Regions from separate parts of the Deinococcus sp. JMULE3 genome, predicted to be linked through region 3. Evidence: riboswitches for the same ligand, from Rfam matches in the RefSeq annotation. Region 3 holds a riboswitch; each other region holds the start of a gene.
What was found. A riboswitch is a leader RNA that binds a small molecule or an ion and turns the genes downstream of it on or off. The one in region 3 is predicted to bind cyclic di-GMP.
Positions count from the first base shown of each region.

Region 1 (4,762 bases), 1.5 Mb from region 3:
CTGCTCGCACCCCGTGGTTCGGGCCGGACTGGCACGCGGCGGCCCTGGCCTGGCTGGACGACGAACTGGCCGCGCAGGACCGCCCCCGCACGGGCGCCCCGGTCGTGCTGAAACACTGGCAGATCAGCGTCCTGTGGCGCGTCCCCACGCGGCGGGGGGACGTGTACTTCAAGGCCGTCCCGGACTTCTTCGCGCGGGAGGTGACGGTCACCTGCGCGCTGGCCGGGGTGCCCGGCGCGGCCCCGCCCGTCCTGGCCGCCGACACCCGGCGCGGCCTGCTGCTCCTGGACGGCTGCGGTGAGGTCGGGGGCGACCCGGCGGCCGTGCTGCGGCAACTGGCACGGGTGCAGCGCGACACGCGCCACCTGCTGCCGGGCCTGAACCTGCGCCCGCGCGGCCCCACGTACCTGCTGGGCCAGCTGGACGCCCTGCTGAGCGACAAGAGTCTGCACGCGGACGAGCACGGGCCGCACCCCGACGCCCTGACCCCTGACGAGGCCGCCGCGCTCCGCGCCCGCCGTCCCCAACTGGAGGCTGCGCTGCACCGCCTGCACGGCAGTCCGGTCCCCCTCACCCTCGGGCACGGGGACCTGCACGGTGGGAACGTCACCACGCACGAGGATCAGGTGACCATCCTCGACTGGTCCGACGCCAGCCTCACCCACCCCTTTCTGGACGCCAACCCCGCCTACCTCTGCCCGGACGGCACCGACCCCGCCACGCTGGACGCCGCGCGCGACGCGTTCCTGCGCGAATGGACGGACCTCGCCCCGCTGGACACGCTGCGCGCCCTGCACGCCGACGCCATGCTGGCCGGGGAACTGCACCGCGCGCTCGGGTACGCCGACGGCATCCAGGACGCCGTCGAGGACCGCCGCGAGTGGGCGGGCGCGCACCTGTGGCACCTGCGCCGCCTGCTGCCCTGACCGTCCGCCGGACGTGGGACAGAGCCTGATCCGCGTCCGGCAGGCGCGCTGCCCGGTGCCCGCGTTCGGCGCGACTCACCGCTGAGCGCCCCTCTACACTGGAGGCATGAACCGCCGTCCCGCCGTGCTGCTGGCCCTGATCGCGGGGCTGGTGGTGTTCGGCACGGTCGGGTACCGGGTGCTGGAGGGCTGGTCGTGGCTGGACTGCCTGTTCATGACGGCCATGACCCTGACGACCGTGGGGTACGGCGCGCCGGGCGAGTTGCACACGGACGGGAAGGTGTTCAGCGTGGTGCTGATGCTGGTCGGGATCGGGCTGATGCTGTACCTGCTGACGCTGCTGGCCGAGACGATGCTGCGGACCGTGACCGACCCGGACGCGGCGCGGCGGCGCAAGGAGAGGAAGATCATGAGCCTGAAGGATCACACGATCGTGTGCGGGTACGGGCAGGTGGGCGAGGCGGTCAGCGTGGCGCTGCGGGGCGCGCGGCGCCAGGTGGTCGTGGTCGATCACCGCCCCGAGCACCTGGAGTGGGCGCAGACGCAGGGCCTGCACACCCTGGTCGGGGACGCCACCGACGAGGACGTGCTGCGCCGCGCCGGGATCGAGCGGGCGGCGTCGCTGGTCACGGTGATCAACAGTGATCCCAGCAACCTGTACGTGGTGCTGTCCGCCAAGGGCCTGAACCCGGGCGTGCGGGTGATCGCGCGGGCGAGTGACGAGTCGGCGGCCCGCAAGATGCGCCGCGCCGGGGCGGACGAGGTCGTGAATCCGTACCAGCTGAGCGGGAACCGGATCGCGGCGATGATGCTCGCGCCGCGCCTGAGTCGCCTGCTGAGCGGCGACGTGACCAGCGAGCACTTCACGATCCGCGAACTGAGCGTCCCGCCGGGCATGGTGGGCCGCACGGTCGCTGACCTGGGCCGCGAGACGGGCGCGCTGGTCGTGGCGATCTGGCGCGACGGGCAGCCGCTACGCAGCCGCGCCGAGGACGTCCTGCGGGCCGGGGACGCCGTGCTGGTCGCGGGCGCGGCGGCGGAGGTGGAGGCCGTGCAGTCCGGACCGGCGGGCGGAGTGCAGCCCGCGTGACGTTCCGCCGCGCACCTCAGGGTGTACGGTGCCCCGCATGACCCGAGCGACCGAGCTGTACTTCGACTTCCTGTGCCCCTACGCGTGGCGTGGCGTGGAACTCGCCGCCGTCCTGAAAACGGAGGGCGAGGCGTTCACCCTGCGGCACTACTCGCTGGTCGAGGGGAACCACGCGGACAACGCGAAGGAGCTGTCGTGGCGCGTCACGGATCAGAGCCTGGACGCCCCGGACGGCGAGGGGTACATGAAGTACCTGAAGCCCGGCCTGCGCGCGTTCCTGGCGTCCCACGCGGCGGCCCTGCAGGGCGAGGCGGCCCACTGGGCGTTCACGCTGGCCCTCTTCCGCGCCCACCACGAACGCAAGGAGCCCCTGACCGAGGGGGTCATCCACGCGGCGGCGCAGGAGGGCGGTCTGGACCTGGACGCCTTCGCGGCGGCCCTGGCCGACGAGCAGGCCCGCCGCGCCGAGTTGCGCGCCGACCTGGACGCCGCGCGCGAGGTCGGGGTGTTCGGCACGCCCACCTTCGTCCTCCCGACCGGCGAGGCCGCGTACTACCGCTTCGAGACCCTCACCCGCGAACCCACCCAGGCGCGCCAGTGGTGGGACCTGTACCGAGCCGTGCTGACCAGCGAGGCGGGCATCGGCACGATCAAACGCGCGAAGAACCGCCCGCCCCGCCGCGCCTGAGCCGGACTGCGGCTGAGCAGGAGAGCAGCGGGTGCCGATCTGTGAACCGAACCAACGGAGGAGGCGGCCTCCGGTTGAGGCAGTGTCGGAGATCGGCGGGACCCCGGAACCCGGTTTTCTCCTGCTCGCTCTGCTCGGGTTGCAAGTTTTTGCAAACCTTTCAACCGGAGTCTGTGTCACCTCGGGGTCCCGCTGCTGTGGGTGGCCTGTGCGGGGCTTCATGGCGGCGCGCGTGACAGATCTGACGGAAAGGTGAAGGCAGCATGAAGGCCTCGCTGCGGAGTACCGGGCGAGAAGAGGCGATGAAGCGCGGTCCCCTATCCGGGCACCTGGGACGCGCGGAGCCAGTGGTGCGACCGACTTTTCGACCCTGTCCAGACCGGCCCCCGGCCGGGACGGACCAGACCCACTGCGGCAACGCAGCAGGAGTACTCATGCGCATACTCGTTCCGGCACTGCTGGCCGTCCTGGCCACCAGCTGCGGCGCGGCCAACACGCCCGCCGCCCCCACCCCCGCCACCACCCAGACCACCGCGCCCGCACTTGACACCCAGTCCCCGTCCGTCACGATGGTCGTGTTCCCGAAGACGCTGCGGGCGCAGGGCACTGTGAACTTCCAGCTCGGCACGCGGGACAACACCGCCGTGGACCGCGTCGTCCTGACCATCGACGGGAAGACGTTCGTGGACGACCCCACCGCGTACAACTCCTACGCGCAGTATTTTGACGCGGCCGCCAACGGCGAGCACACCGTCACCGTCCGTGTGTACGACCGCGCCCAGAACGTCACTGAGCAGACTCAGACGTTCACAGTCCAGATCGGCCCCTGACGTTCAGCGGGTCAGGCCGCTGCGGCGGTCCATGTACGCCGCGTACGCCGGGTCGGCGCTGCGCAGCAGGATGGCCATGACGCCGTGCTCGTCGATCTGCACGCCCTGGAAGCGGAAGCCCGCGCGGAGTTTCGGGACGATCACGGCGTTGTTCGTCAGGTGATGATGGCTGCGCACCAGCGGGTAACCCTCGCCGTGCAGGGCGTCCAGCACCACGGGCAGCAGGCGGGTGTACACGCCCCGCCCCCGGTGCGCGGGCAGCAGCGCGGTGTTCACCATGTACGCGGTGCGGGTGTCCCACGCGCGGCTGGCCTGCCACCCGGCCACCCGTCCCGCGTGACTGATCAGCCAGCTCCACAGCGGACCGCGCGGCGCGGGCGCGGCTTTACGGTCGCCCCAGTCGAACGAGTCCGTCTCGTACGCGCTGGCCTCCAGCTGCGCGTACACCTCGCGGTACGTGGCGGTCGGCACGCGGTGCAGGCGGTACCCGCCGCCCAGGTCCACGCCCGTCTCGGCGTCCGCCGGGAGGGGGAGGTCGGGCGCGTCGGCCAGACCGGGCAGTCCTTCGTCCGGGACGCCCAGTCGCCGCGCTGCCTCGCCTGAGGGCGCGCGGAAGCCGCTGCGGACGTGCATCGCCTGCCCGTACGTTCCGTCCAGGCTCAGGGTCAGCGCGGCATTCACCCCGCCCTCGTACGCATTCAGGCCCTGAAGGTGAAACCCGGCGCGGAGCTTCGGGATGATCACGGCGTTGTTCGTCGCGCGGTGGTGACTCTGCACCAGCGTGAACCCCGCCGCGCGGAACGCGGCCAGCAGGTGCGGCAGCAACCGCGAGTACACCCCGCGCCCCTGATGCTCGGGCAACAGGCCGGTGTCGGCCATGTACACCGTCCGCTCGTCCCGCGCGTGCGCGTGATGCCAGCCGATCAGTTCCGCGCCGTGGTACACGCCCCAGTTCCACGACTCGCCCAGCGGCGGGGCCGCCCGCACCGGCGGATCGAACGCGAACAGCGAATTCCCGCCGAAGATCCGGTCCTCCAGCCGCGCGCACGCCGCCCGGTACTCCACCAGCGAGATCGGGCGGGCCGAGTACCCGCCACCCAGGTCGAGGTCAGTCACGCCGTCACTCTGGCACGCGCCGTCAGCGGGCGCGGCTCATGTGGAGGTTGTACACCTGACCCTGCCACCCGGCGTCCCCCTGGAGGGCGTAGTGGACGTCCTCCAGGGCGAC
Region 1 is NZ_SGWE01000004.1:1,776,049-1,780,810, forward strand. Features, by position in the region: gene EXW95_RS11490 (phosphotransferase) at 1-926, shown strand, start outside; gene EXW95_RS11495 (TrkA family potassium uptake protein) at 1,033-2,016, shown strand; gene EXW95_RS11500 (DsbA family protein) at 2,054-2,704, shown strand; cyclic di-GMP riboswitch class II at 2,991-3,075, shown strand; gene EXW95_RS11505 (Ig-like domain-containing protein) at 3,139-3,534, shown strand; gene EXW95_RS11510 (GNAT family N-acetyltransferase) at 3,538-4,650, opposite strand; gene EXW95_RS11515 (hypothetical protein) at 4,673-4,762, opposite strand, start outside.
Region 1: it holds a riboswitch for cyclic di-GMP, as region 3 does, so the genes downstream of both, EXW95_RS11505 (Ig-like domain-containing protein) here and EXW95_RS18715 (glycosyltransferase family 2 protein) in region 3, are expected to answer to the same signal.

Region 2 (4,762 bases), 1.7 Mb from region 3:
GCCCGCGCAATCGGGGCGGGCGCGCCTGGGAGGATTACTTGACGGTCACCACGAAGGTGCCGGTGATGCTCTGGCCGGGGGTCAGGACGTCGCCGGTGTCGATGGTGCCGTTGCCGTTGGTGTCCACGCCGGCGTACACGGTCACGCCGTCGGCCTGGGGCGCGGCGATGGGGGTGGCGCTCCAGGTGGTGCCGTTGGTGGAGTACAGGATGGTGCCGGCCGCGGTACTGGTCGCGGTGAAGCTGACGTAGTTGGTGTTGGTCGGGAGGGTGTCCTTGATGAACGCCTTCGTGACGTTGGCGTTGCTGGTGTTCTTCCCGATGATGGTGTAGGTCAGCTGCTCGCCGGGCTTGGCTTCAGCCTTGTCGACGGTCTTGCTGGGCGCGGCGACCGGGGTCTTGCCGACCAGGATGGTGTCGTTCGTGTCGGGCACGGTCACGCCGGTCGTGGGGGACTTGGCGGTCTGGTTCAGGGTGATGGTCTGCGCGGCGGCGGCGCAGGGCACGTCCACGGCGGCGATCAGTTTCAGCTCCGCGCCGGCGGCGAGCGCGCCGGTGTCGGGGATGCCGTTGCCGTTGGTGTCGGTCAGCAGGGTGTCACCGGCGTCCAGGACCTTGTTACCGTTCGCGTCGATGGAGTACACGACGGGCACGGTGACGGTGGTGCCGTCGGTCAGCTTGATGGGCGCGGTGCCGCTCACGTCGAAGGTGTCGGTCGCGCTGCCCAGGTTGGCGATCTCCATGGCGACCGTGGACTGGATGGCCGGGCTGCCTGCCGTGCAGGTGCTGGGCGGGATGATCGGGCTGCTGGGGCTGCCGGGCTGGCCTGCCTCGGGCGTGCCGGGCAGGGTGGGATCGCCGCCGGGGGTGGGGGTGGGGTTGCCGAAGGACAGGCCGGGGAGGTTCACGATGTCCTTGGTGTCGTCCTTCTTGGCGGGGTCGTTGCTGCTGGTCGTGGTGACCGTCACGGTCGGCTGGGTGCCGGGGGCCGTGGGGGCGCTGCCCGCGGGGAAGGTGACCTTGACGAGCAGGTCGGCGGTCTGGCCGGGGTTCAGGCTGCCCACGTCGGGCACGCCGTCGCCGTCGGTGTCGGTCAGGGGGGTGCCGTCAGGCTTGAGGAGCGTGACGATCGTCCCGGTGGGGAAGCCGGCCAGCGCGGTGGTGATATCGAACACGTCGGGGCGGTTGCCGTTGTTCTGGACGGTGTTCGTGAAGGTGACGGTCGTGGTGGTGGTGGTGGCCTGCGCGGTCTGGGTGTCGCTGGCGCTGGGGGTGATCAGCACGCCCTCGGGGCTGGTGTAGGGGGCGGTGAGGGGGTTGCCGTTGCCGTCCGGGTCAGCCTTGGGGCCGATGACGGTGGCGTCCTTGCGGTCGACGGTCGTGACGTTGGAGTTGTTGGCGTCGCGCGGGACGCTGGGGTCGTTGTTGAAGGCCGGGTTGTCCTGGCGGGTGCCGGTGGGGTCGGCGCCGTACTTGTCGGCGTCGGTGGCGGTGCCGGGCAGCGTGTACACCTGGAAGAACTTGACGGACTGGTCCTGGTTCACGCCGCTGATGGTGGTGATGGGTGTGGCGGCGGCGATCTCGGCCGGGCTCAGGGTGCCGTCGCTGTTGGTGTCGGCGCTGGCGGGGTAGTACGTCACGCCGGTGGGGGTCTTCACGGCGGCGGTCGGGTCGGGGGTGTTCGTCAGGACGTAGGACTCGTTGGGGACGTTGCCGGTGTTCGTCAGGGTGTAGGGGAAGACCACGGTGTCGCCGGGGCGGGCGGTGGCGGTCTGGCCGGGCCGGGTGTAGTCGGGGGTGGTGACGTCGGTGCTGCCGTCGTTCAGCACGATGGTGAAGCTGGGGACCGGCAGCACGGTGGTGGTGACGGGGTTGGAAGGGACGGGGGTGGGGGTGGTGCCGCCTTCGGGGGTGAAGACGATCTCGGCGGTGTTGGTGATGACCGTCCCGGCGGCGGTGCCCGCGGCGTGCGCGGTGCCGGCGGTGAGGGCGATCAGGGCGGTCAGGGTCCAGTGTTTCTTCATGTGCTTCCTCCGTGAGGGGGTCGGGGGGTTACTTGACTTTCACGCGGAAGCTGAACTTCAGCGTCTCGTCCGGGGTCATGCCGGTCAGGGTCCAGCGGACATTGGTGTAGCTGCTGAGCGGGGCGGGGACGGTGCGGGTGACCCGCTGGCCGTTCTCGGTGGTGGTGACGGTGCGGGTGGGTTGAGCGCTGAAGGTCTTGCCGCTGTCGGTGGAGTACGTGACCTTCCAGCGGTCGGTGGGCGTGGTGGTCAGCGTGCTGAACTCGGTGCCGCGTGGTACGGGGACGTTCACGTTCAGCTGGCCCAGGCGTCGTCCGGAGACGTTGCGCAGCGTGACCTCCTCGCGCAGGATGTCGCCGGGCAGGACCGTCCTGGGCGACTCCACGATGGTCTCGGTGACCTTGCCGCTGCTGTCGGCGCTGCGCCGCACGAGGTCCTGCGTGAGCGTGAAGGTCACGTTCTGCGGGGTGGCCTGCTGGGCAGGTGGCGTGGCCTGCTGGGCCTGGGCCAGCGTCAGGGCGAGAAAGAGGGGCGTGATCAGGCGCTTCACTCCGGGGGACCTCCGGGGGGAAAAAAATTGACCGACAGCAGGGGGACTGCAGTCCCACCGTTCTGTCGGTCGCGCCACTCGCTCCTCATCCGGCCTAGGCGCCCGTGTGCGCCGGATGATTCGTTGCTCCTGAACAGCTGTTGGCCCGGGGACCGTCCCCGAGGATGCTGGAGTTCACTTCATGGTCTTCACACGCTTGTCACTGACCGCGTGTTCAATATGAAGTTTCTCACTGGAGCATCCTGTTCATGATGTTGCCCCGGTCAGCTGTTGTCAAACCCCCAGACGACCTGCACTCGCCTTGGCAATGGGGGTACCATTCCCCCCATCGAAGGCGTCGATCTCCTCGATGAAGCGGTCGAACAGGTAACGGCTGTCGTGCGGGCCGGGGCTGGCCTCGGGGTGGTACTGCACGGAAAACACCGGGTAGCGGCTGTGCGCCATGCCTTCCAGGGTGCCGTCGTTCAGGTTGATGTGGGTGGGCACGAACGCGCCGTTGGGGATCGAGTCGATGTCCACCGCGTACCCGTGGTTCTGGCTGGTGATCTCCACATTGCCCGTTAAGAGATTCTTCACGGGCTGATTCCCGCCGCGGTGCCCGAACTTCATCTTGAAGGTCTTCCCGCCCGCCGCGAGGCCCAGGATCTGGTGCCCCAGGCAGATGCCGAAGGTGGGCAGCAGGCCCATGAGTTCCCAGGCGGTCTTGTGCGCGTACTCCAGCGGGGCGGGGTCACCGGGGCCGTTGCTGAGGAACAGGCCGTGCGGTTGCAGCGCCATGATCTGCGCGGGGGTGGTGTGGGCGGGCACCACAATCGGCTCGATGCCCACCTCCGCGAGACGCTCGATGATGGTGTGCTTGATCCCGAAGTCCATCAGGACCACGCGCTTGCCGTGACGCAGGGTGGGGAACGCGTAGGGCAGCGCGGTCGTGACCTCACGGGTCATGTCGTGCCCGTCGATGTCCTGGTGGCCCAGCGCGCGGCTGACGTACACCTGCTCCTCGGCGGGCGTGAACTCGCCGTACGGATCTTCCGGGTGCGTGTAGCTGCGGTGCGCGATGACGCCCTTGACGACGCCGCCCGTGCGCAGGCGGCGCACCAGCGCGCGCGTGTCGATCCCCTGGATGCTCACGACGCCGTACTGCTGCATGAACGCTTCCAGGGACTGCTGCGCGCGGTGGTTGGAGTACTCGCCGCTGAACTCGCGGCTGATGAAGCCGCGCACGTAGGGCTTGTTGCTCTCCATGTCGTAGATCGCCACGCCGTAGTTCCCGACGTGCGGGTACGTGATGGTCACGATCTGCCCGTTGTACGAGGGATCGGTCATGATCTCCTGGTACCCGGTCATGGAGGTGTTGAACACCACCTCGCCCACGGTCTCGCCGCGGTGCCCGAACGCGTACCCGCGGTACACGGTGCCGTCTTCCAGAGCCAGGATGGCTCGTTCTTTCCTGATCATGCTTCCTCCATTCGCGCCTCTCCGGACGCGTTTCATGGCTCAGCTCTGCGCGGCACCGCGGCTCCCCCGGGGGTTACCAGCGGTAGCGCACGCTCGCCTTGCCGATAATGACATTCCCCGCAACGGACCGCTGTGAGGTCGTTCCGTCAAATCGGTTGATGAGGTCCGCCGCGCCCGTCATGGCCCCGGCGAACATGCCGCTCAGCGCCTTGTCGCCGCTCAGTTCCCTGGGCAGCATCCCGGCGAGGTCCTGCGCTTTCAGGTCCGCCGGGTTCGGCTGGTACGACCAGCCCGCCGAGCCCTGCATGCTCAGGCCCGCCGCGCGGAACGCCGCGTCGTCCGCCAGCACGGGACCGTCCGCCAGCGCGGCGTCCAGCGCGTCCTGGCTGAACGCGGTGATCAGGTACTCGCCCCGGAAGGCGTACACCATCTTCAGGCCCTTCAGGGACTCGTCCAGGCCCTGGCTGGCCCCGGCCATGCCCGCCCCGAGCATCAGGGCGCGGGGATCCACGTCCGCCATGGCGTCGTCCATCAGGGTGTCCATGCCGGTCTTCGCCAGGGACGTCACGGTGCCGCGCAGGCCGTCCAGCGCCTCGTTCACGCTGCGGGCGTACTCGGGCAGGTGCGCGTCGGCCGCCGCGCGGTCCGTGACCCGCTGGTACGACACGGTGGTCGCCAGGGACGCCAGCGGGTCCTCCTGGTTCAGCCCGGCCTTCATTCCGCCCGCCAGC
Region 2 is NZ_SGWE01000004.1:1,519,051-1,523,812, forward strand. Features, by position in the region: gene EXW95_RS10210 (DUF11 domain-containing protein) at 35-2,023, opposite strand; gene EXW95_RS10215 (hypothetical protein) at 2,052-2,573, opposite strand; cyclic di-GMP riboswitch class II at 2,628-2,713, opposite strand; gene carA (glutamine-hydrolyzing carbamoyl-phosphate synthase small subunit) at 2,847-4,031, opposite strand; gene EXW95_RS10225 (hypothetical protein) at 4,105-4,762, opposite strand, start outside.
Region 2: it holds a riboswitch for cyclic di-GMP, as region 3 does, so the genes downstream of both, EXW95_RS10215 (hypothetical protein) here and EXW95_RS18715 (glycosyltransferase family 2 protein) in region 3, are expected to answer to the same signal.

Region 3 (4,762 bases):
GTACTTCAGCGACTCGCGTGAGACGACACCCGCTCCGCAGGCACGTGACGACGGCGCGGCCCTGCGCCTGTGGGAACTGAGCGAGGGGGCGGTGAACGCGCACCTGCGCTGACCCCCCGGGCTGACCTCCCGGAATTTTGCACCGGGTTCAGTTTTGCGGGGGCGGCGCCTCCGACCCCACTACGCTGAACCCCTGATGACCACTCTTGCCTTCCTTGGCCTGGGCGCCATGGGCGACCCGATGGCCGCGCACCTCGCCACGCACGCCCGCGCGCACGGGCACCGCGTCCTGGTCTGGAACCGCACCCCCGCCAGGGCCCAGGCACACGCCGACACGCACGGCACGCACCCCGCCACCCTGGCCGAGGCCGCGGCGGCCGACGTGATCTTCACCTGCCTACCCACCAGCGCCGAGGTGGACGAGGTCATGCACCAGATGCGCCCCCACCTGCGCCCCGGCGCGACCTGGGTGGACTGCACGAGCGGCCACCCGGACGCCGCCACCCGGCAGGCCGCCGAACTGGCCGCGCACGGCGTCACCTTCCTGGACGCCCCGGTCAGCGGCGGCACGATCGGCGCGCAGCAGGGCCGCCTGACCGTCATGGTGGGCGGGGACGCCGCCGCGCTGGACACCGTGCGGCCCCACCTCGCCTTCGCGGGCAAGGTCGTGCACGTCGGCGGGACCGGAGCGGGCTTCGCGGTGAAGGCCGTGAACAACGCCCTGCTGGGCGTGACCCTCTGGGCGACCGGTGAGGGCCTGGCCGTGCTGGGCCGCGCCGGCGTGAACCTGGGCGCGGCGCTGGACGTCATCAACGCCAGCAGCGGCCGCAGCAACGCCAGCGAGAACCTGATCCCGCAGCGCGTCCTGACCCGCGAGTTCCCCGCCACGTTCGCGCTGGGCCTGCTCGCCAAGGACGCCGGGATCGCCGTAGACCTCACGCAGGGCGTGCAGGGCAGCGCCCCAGTGCTCGCGCAGGTCGCCGCCCTTCTGCGCGCCGCGCAGCACGCCGTCGGCCCCGCCGAGGACCACACCGCCGCCCTGAAACTGATCGAGGCGATGAACGCCCAGGAGATCCGATGACCACCCCCCGCTTCGGCGTCGTCACTGACGGCGGCCTCGACGTCTACCCCACCCTGCATGGTGAGGTGCCGGTCGCGCCGTTCGCCGTGAACTTCGGCAGCACCACCTACCGCATGACCGAGATCACCCGCGAGGAACTGTACCGCGAACTGCAGACCAACCCCGTGCACCCCACCAGCGCCCAGCCCACCCCGCAGGACTGGATGACCGCCATGCAGGCCCCCGGTACGCCCGAGGTGCTGGCCGTGACCACCAGCGCCGCCCTGAGCGGCAGCCACAACTCCGCCGATCAGGCCCGGCAACTCCTGGAGCAGGGTGGGCCGCAGGTGACGCTGCACGACAGCGGCACCATCAGTGCCGCGCAGGCGTTCCAGGTCCACGCAGCCGTCACCGCCGCGCAGCGCGGTCTGAGCCTCGCGGAGGCCCGCGAGTGGCTGCGCGCCGTGCACGCCGAGACGGAACTGTACTTCACCATCGAGACCCTGGAGTACCTGCGCCGCGGCGGCCGGATCGGGCGCGTGCAGGCGGCCGTGGGCGGCCTGCTGAACCTCAAACCCGTCGTGACGGTGGACAAGGCGGCCGGGACGTACACGAACGCCGCGCGGGCCCGCTCGTACCGCGGCGCGATCCAGGCGCTGACCGAGCAGGTCACCCGCCGCTTCGGCGAGGGCACCCCGCTGCGCGTGGGCCTGCTGTACGGCGATCACCCCGAGGACGCCGACACGGCCCTGACGCAGCTCGCGGCGCGCCACCCCATCGTGTGGTCCGACCGGACCGGCGTGAACCCGGTCCTGAGTGTCCACGTCGGCCCGCGCGCCCTGGGACTGGCCGCCGCGCCCGGCGCGTGGCCCTGGGACCGCTGACCTCCCGGCGGCGATGCCCTGCGCTGACAAACGGGATGACCGTGACCTGCCTCCGACATGAGCGCGTTCCGTTGTCCCCTCTCCCTGCATCGGACCCGCAGAGCTGTGGAGAGAAGCAACGGCAGGGTGAGGGGTCAACCCCGGTCATCCGGCCGCGCCGGGGCGCGTTCAGGCGTGGCAGACCTGCACGGTGAACACGGTGGGTTCCAGCGCCGGGCCGCTGCGCAGTCGCGCGTCTGTGCCCGGAGCCTGCGGGCCGCTCCAGACGTTCAGGGTGGCGTCCACGCACGCGGCCCCGGCGTGGTCCGCCAGGGGACTGCGGGGCGTCACGAGGACCGGGGTGCTGCCGGGGTCCAGGGTGGCCGTCTGGCGCGGGTTGCTGCGGGCGACCTCGCTGCCGCGCCCGTCCAGCAGGCGCAGCGTGCCGGTGGCGACGGCCGGGCCGGGCAGGGTGGACTGGAAGGTCGCGCGGGCCTGGACCTCCGCCCCGTCACGGACGAGCTGCACGGTGACACTGACCTGCCCGGCGATCTCGCCGCCGGGTGTGCGGGCGTCGCGGGTGACGGTGCGGGTGGCCAGCACACCCCCGGTGGCGGGGGCAGTGGCGGCCGCGCCACTGGACGCTGTCTGGTTTGACGGTGCCGGGCTGGGCATGGCGGCCCCGGCGGCGGCCAGTACGCTCAGGGCGGCGGCCAGTCCGGCGCAGAGCAGCGCGGTCCGGCGGGCGGGCCGTGGGCGGTCCGGGCCGTTCATCAGTCGCCCGCCTGCGGCAGGGGCTCGCGGGTGGGGGCGGCGCCGGGCAGGCGCAGGCCCACGCGGGGCAGTTTGTTCCACTGGACGTTCCGGCGGCGCAGGAACGTCACGCAGGTCATGACGACGACCAGCGACACGAAGGGCCGCAGGAACAGCCGCTGGGTGGGGGTAATCAGCAGGGGCCGCAGGGACTGGCGGCCCAGCAGCAGGGCGGCGGCGGCCACGGCGACGTCCGCGCCGACGTTCAGCAGCAGGGGCAGCAGCGCGTCGTTCATGTGCTGCGTCAGCAGGGCCAGCGCGGCGAGGTCGAAGATGGGCCCCGCGCCGCCCAGGGTCAGGCCGTAGACCAGCACGTACGGCAGGGTCAGCCAGCCCAGGCGGCCGCCCCTGGGGTTCATGATCAGGTGGCGGTACTTGCCCATGACCTGGAAGGTGCCGTACATCCAGCGCATCCGCTGGCGCCACAGGCTGCGCAGGTCCACGGGCGGTTCGGTGTAGCTCAGGGCGCCGGGTTCGAAGCGCACCTCGTAACCTTCGGCGGCGATGGCGACGGTCAGGTCCATGTCCTCGGTGATGGTGTCGTGGCTGTAGCGCAGGCGGCGGATCAGGTCGCTGCGGAACGCCCCGGCGGCGCCGGGCACGACACTGACGGCGCCGAGCATGTCCTGCGCGCGCTTTTCCATCTGCTGGCCGACGCTGTATTCCAGGTTCTGCATCTGCGTCAGGGACGTGACCGGCCCGGCGACGCGCACGTCCCCGGCGACCGCGCCCACGCGTGGGTCGTGGAAGTGCCGGGCCAGGGCCGCCAGCGTGCCGGGCGCCAGTGCGGAGTCGGCGTCCACGCTGACCGCGACCGGGTAGGTCAGGTGGTCCGCGGCGAGGTTCAGGGCGCTGGCCTTTCCGCCGTTGGGTTTGCGCAGCACCGTGACGCGCGGGTCGCTGCGGGCGAAGTCCTCGGCAATGGCGGCGGTGGCGTCGGTCGAGCCGTCGTCCACGACGAGCACCTGCAATGCGGGGCCCTGCTGGGCCAGCACGGAGCGCAGGGTGTCGGCGATGCCGACCTCCTCGTTGTACGCGGCGATCATGACGCTCACGCCGGGCAGCGGGGTGCCGTGGGCGCGGGCGCGTCGGCGGGCGGCGGTGCGGGCGTGTGCGAACGCCAGCGTGACCGTCAGGACGGCCTTGAGGAGCAGCAGGGTGACGATGATGAGCAGCACCCATCCCAGCGTGGTGGATGGCAAAGAAACAGCAATAGACATGGTGAGGCCTCCCTCGGGGCGGTCTCACCACTGGCTCCACTCGTCTCATGAGGTGACCGATTCGAAGACGAGTATCGTTGCCTCCCGGCATTGTGTGGGGTGGGTCGGGGTCCGGGGACCCTCGGCCATACCCTACGCATCACACGTTAATCGCCCGTTACTGACGGGCCATGAACGCGGCGTTTGGGGCGTACTGGTTCAATGTTAAGCCGACCTACAGTCAGCGGGGGGCCAGTCGGGGGCATCGGTGCAGCCCGTCCAGAACGCTGCCATCATGCGCCTTGCATGCCTGCCGTCACCCCGCCTTCCCATCAATCGGCCCGCCGCGCACCCCGCCGCACACGCGCCCTTCATGAGTGGATTCTGACAGCGGCCCTGTGCGGCCTGACCGGCCTGCCGACCGCCCACGCCGCGCCCCTGCCCTCCTGCGGGGTGTTCGGGCTGACGGTGGACAGCCCCGCCGTACTGGACGCCCTGGAACGCAAACTGGGCTGCCGCTTCGGTGCGGTCCGCTGGTTCCAGGACTGGAACACACCGTTCAACCAGGCGTACGCCCGCACCCTGAGTGCTCAGGGCCGCGAACTGGAACTGTCCTGGCAGCCCCGCGTGCGCGCCGCGTCCGGCGTGCGGGGCGTGCCGTACCGCGACATTGCCGCCGGACGGCACGACGCGTACCTGCGGCAGTTCGCGCGCGACCTCCGGCGGGGCGGCGTGACGGTCCGCGTGACCTTCGCCCCGGAGATGAACGGCAACTGGGGCACGTACCAGCTGACCCGCAGCAACACCCCCGCCGATTTCGTACGGGC
Region 3 is NZ_SGWE01000004.1:3,241,598-3,246,359, reverse strand. Features, by position in the region: gene EXW95_RS18735 (SDR family oxidoreductase) at 1-112, shown strand, start outside; gene EXW95_RS18730 (NAD(P)-dependent oxidoreductase) at 197-1,081, shown strand; gene EXW95_RS18725 (DegV family protein) at 1,078-1,944, shown strand; gene EXW95_RS18720 (hypothetical protein) at 2,113-2,697, opposite strand; gene EXW95_RS18715 (glycosyltransferase family 2 protein) at 2,697-3,914, opposite strand; cyclic di-GMP riboswitch class II at 3,964-4,050, opposite strand; gene EXW95_RS18710 (glycoside hydrolase family 26 protein) at 4,242-4,762, shown strand, end outside.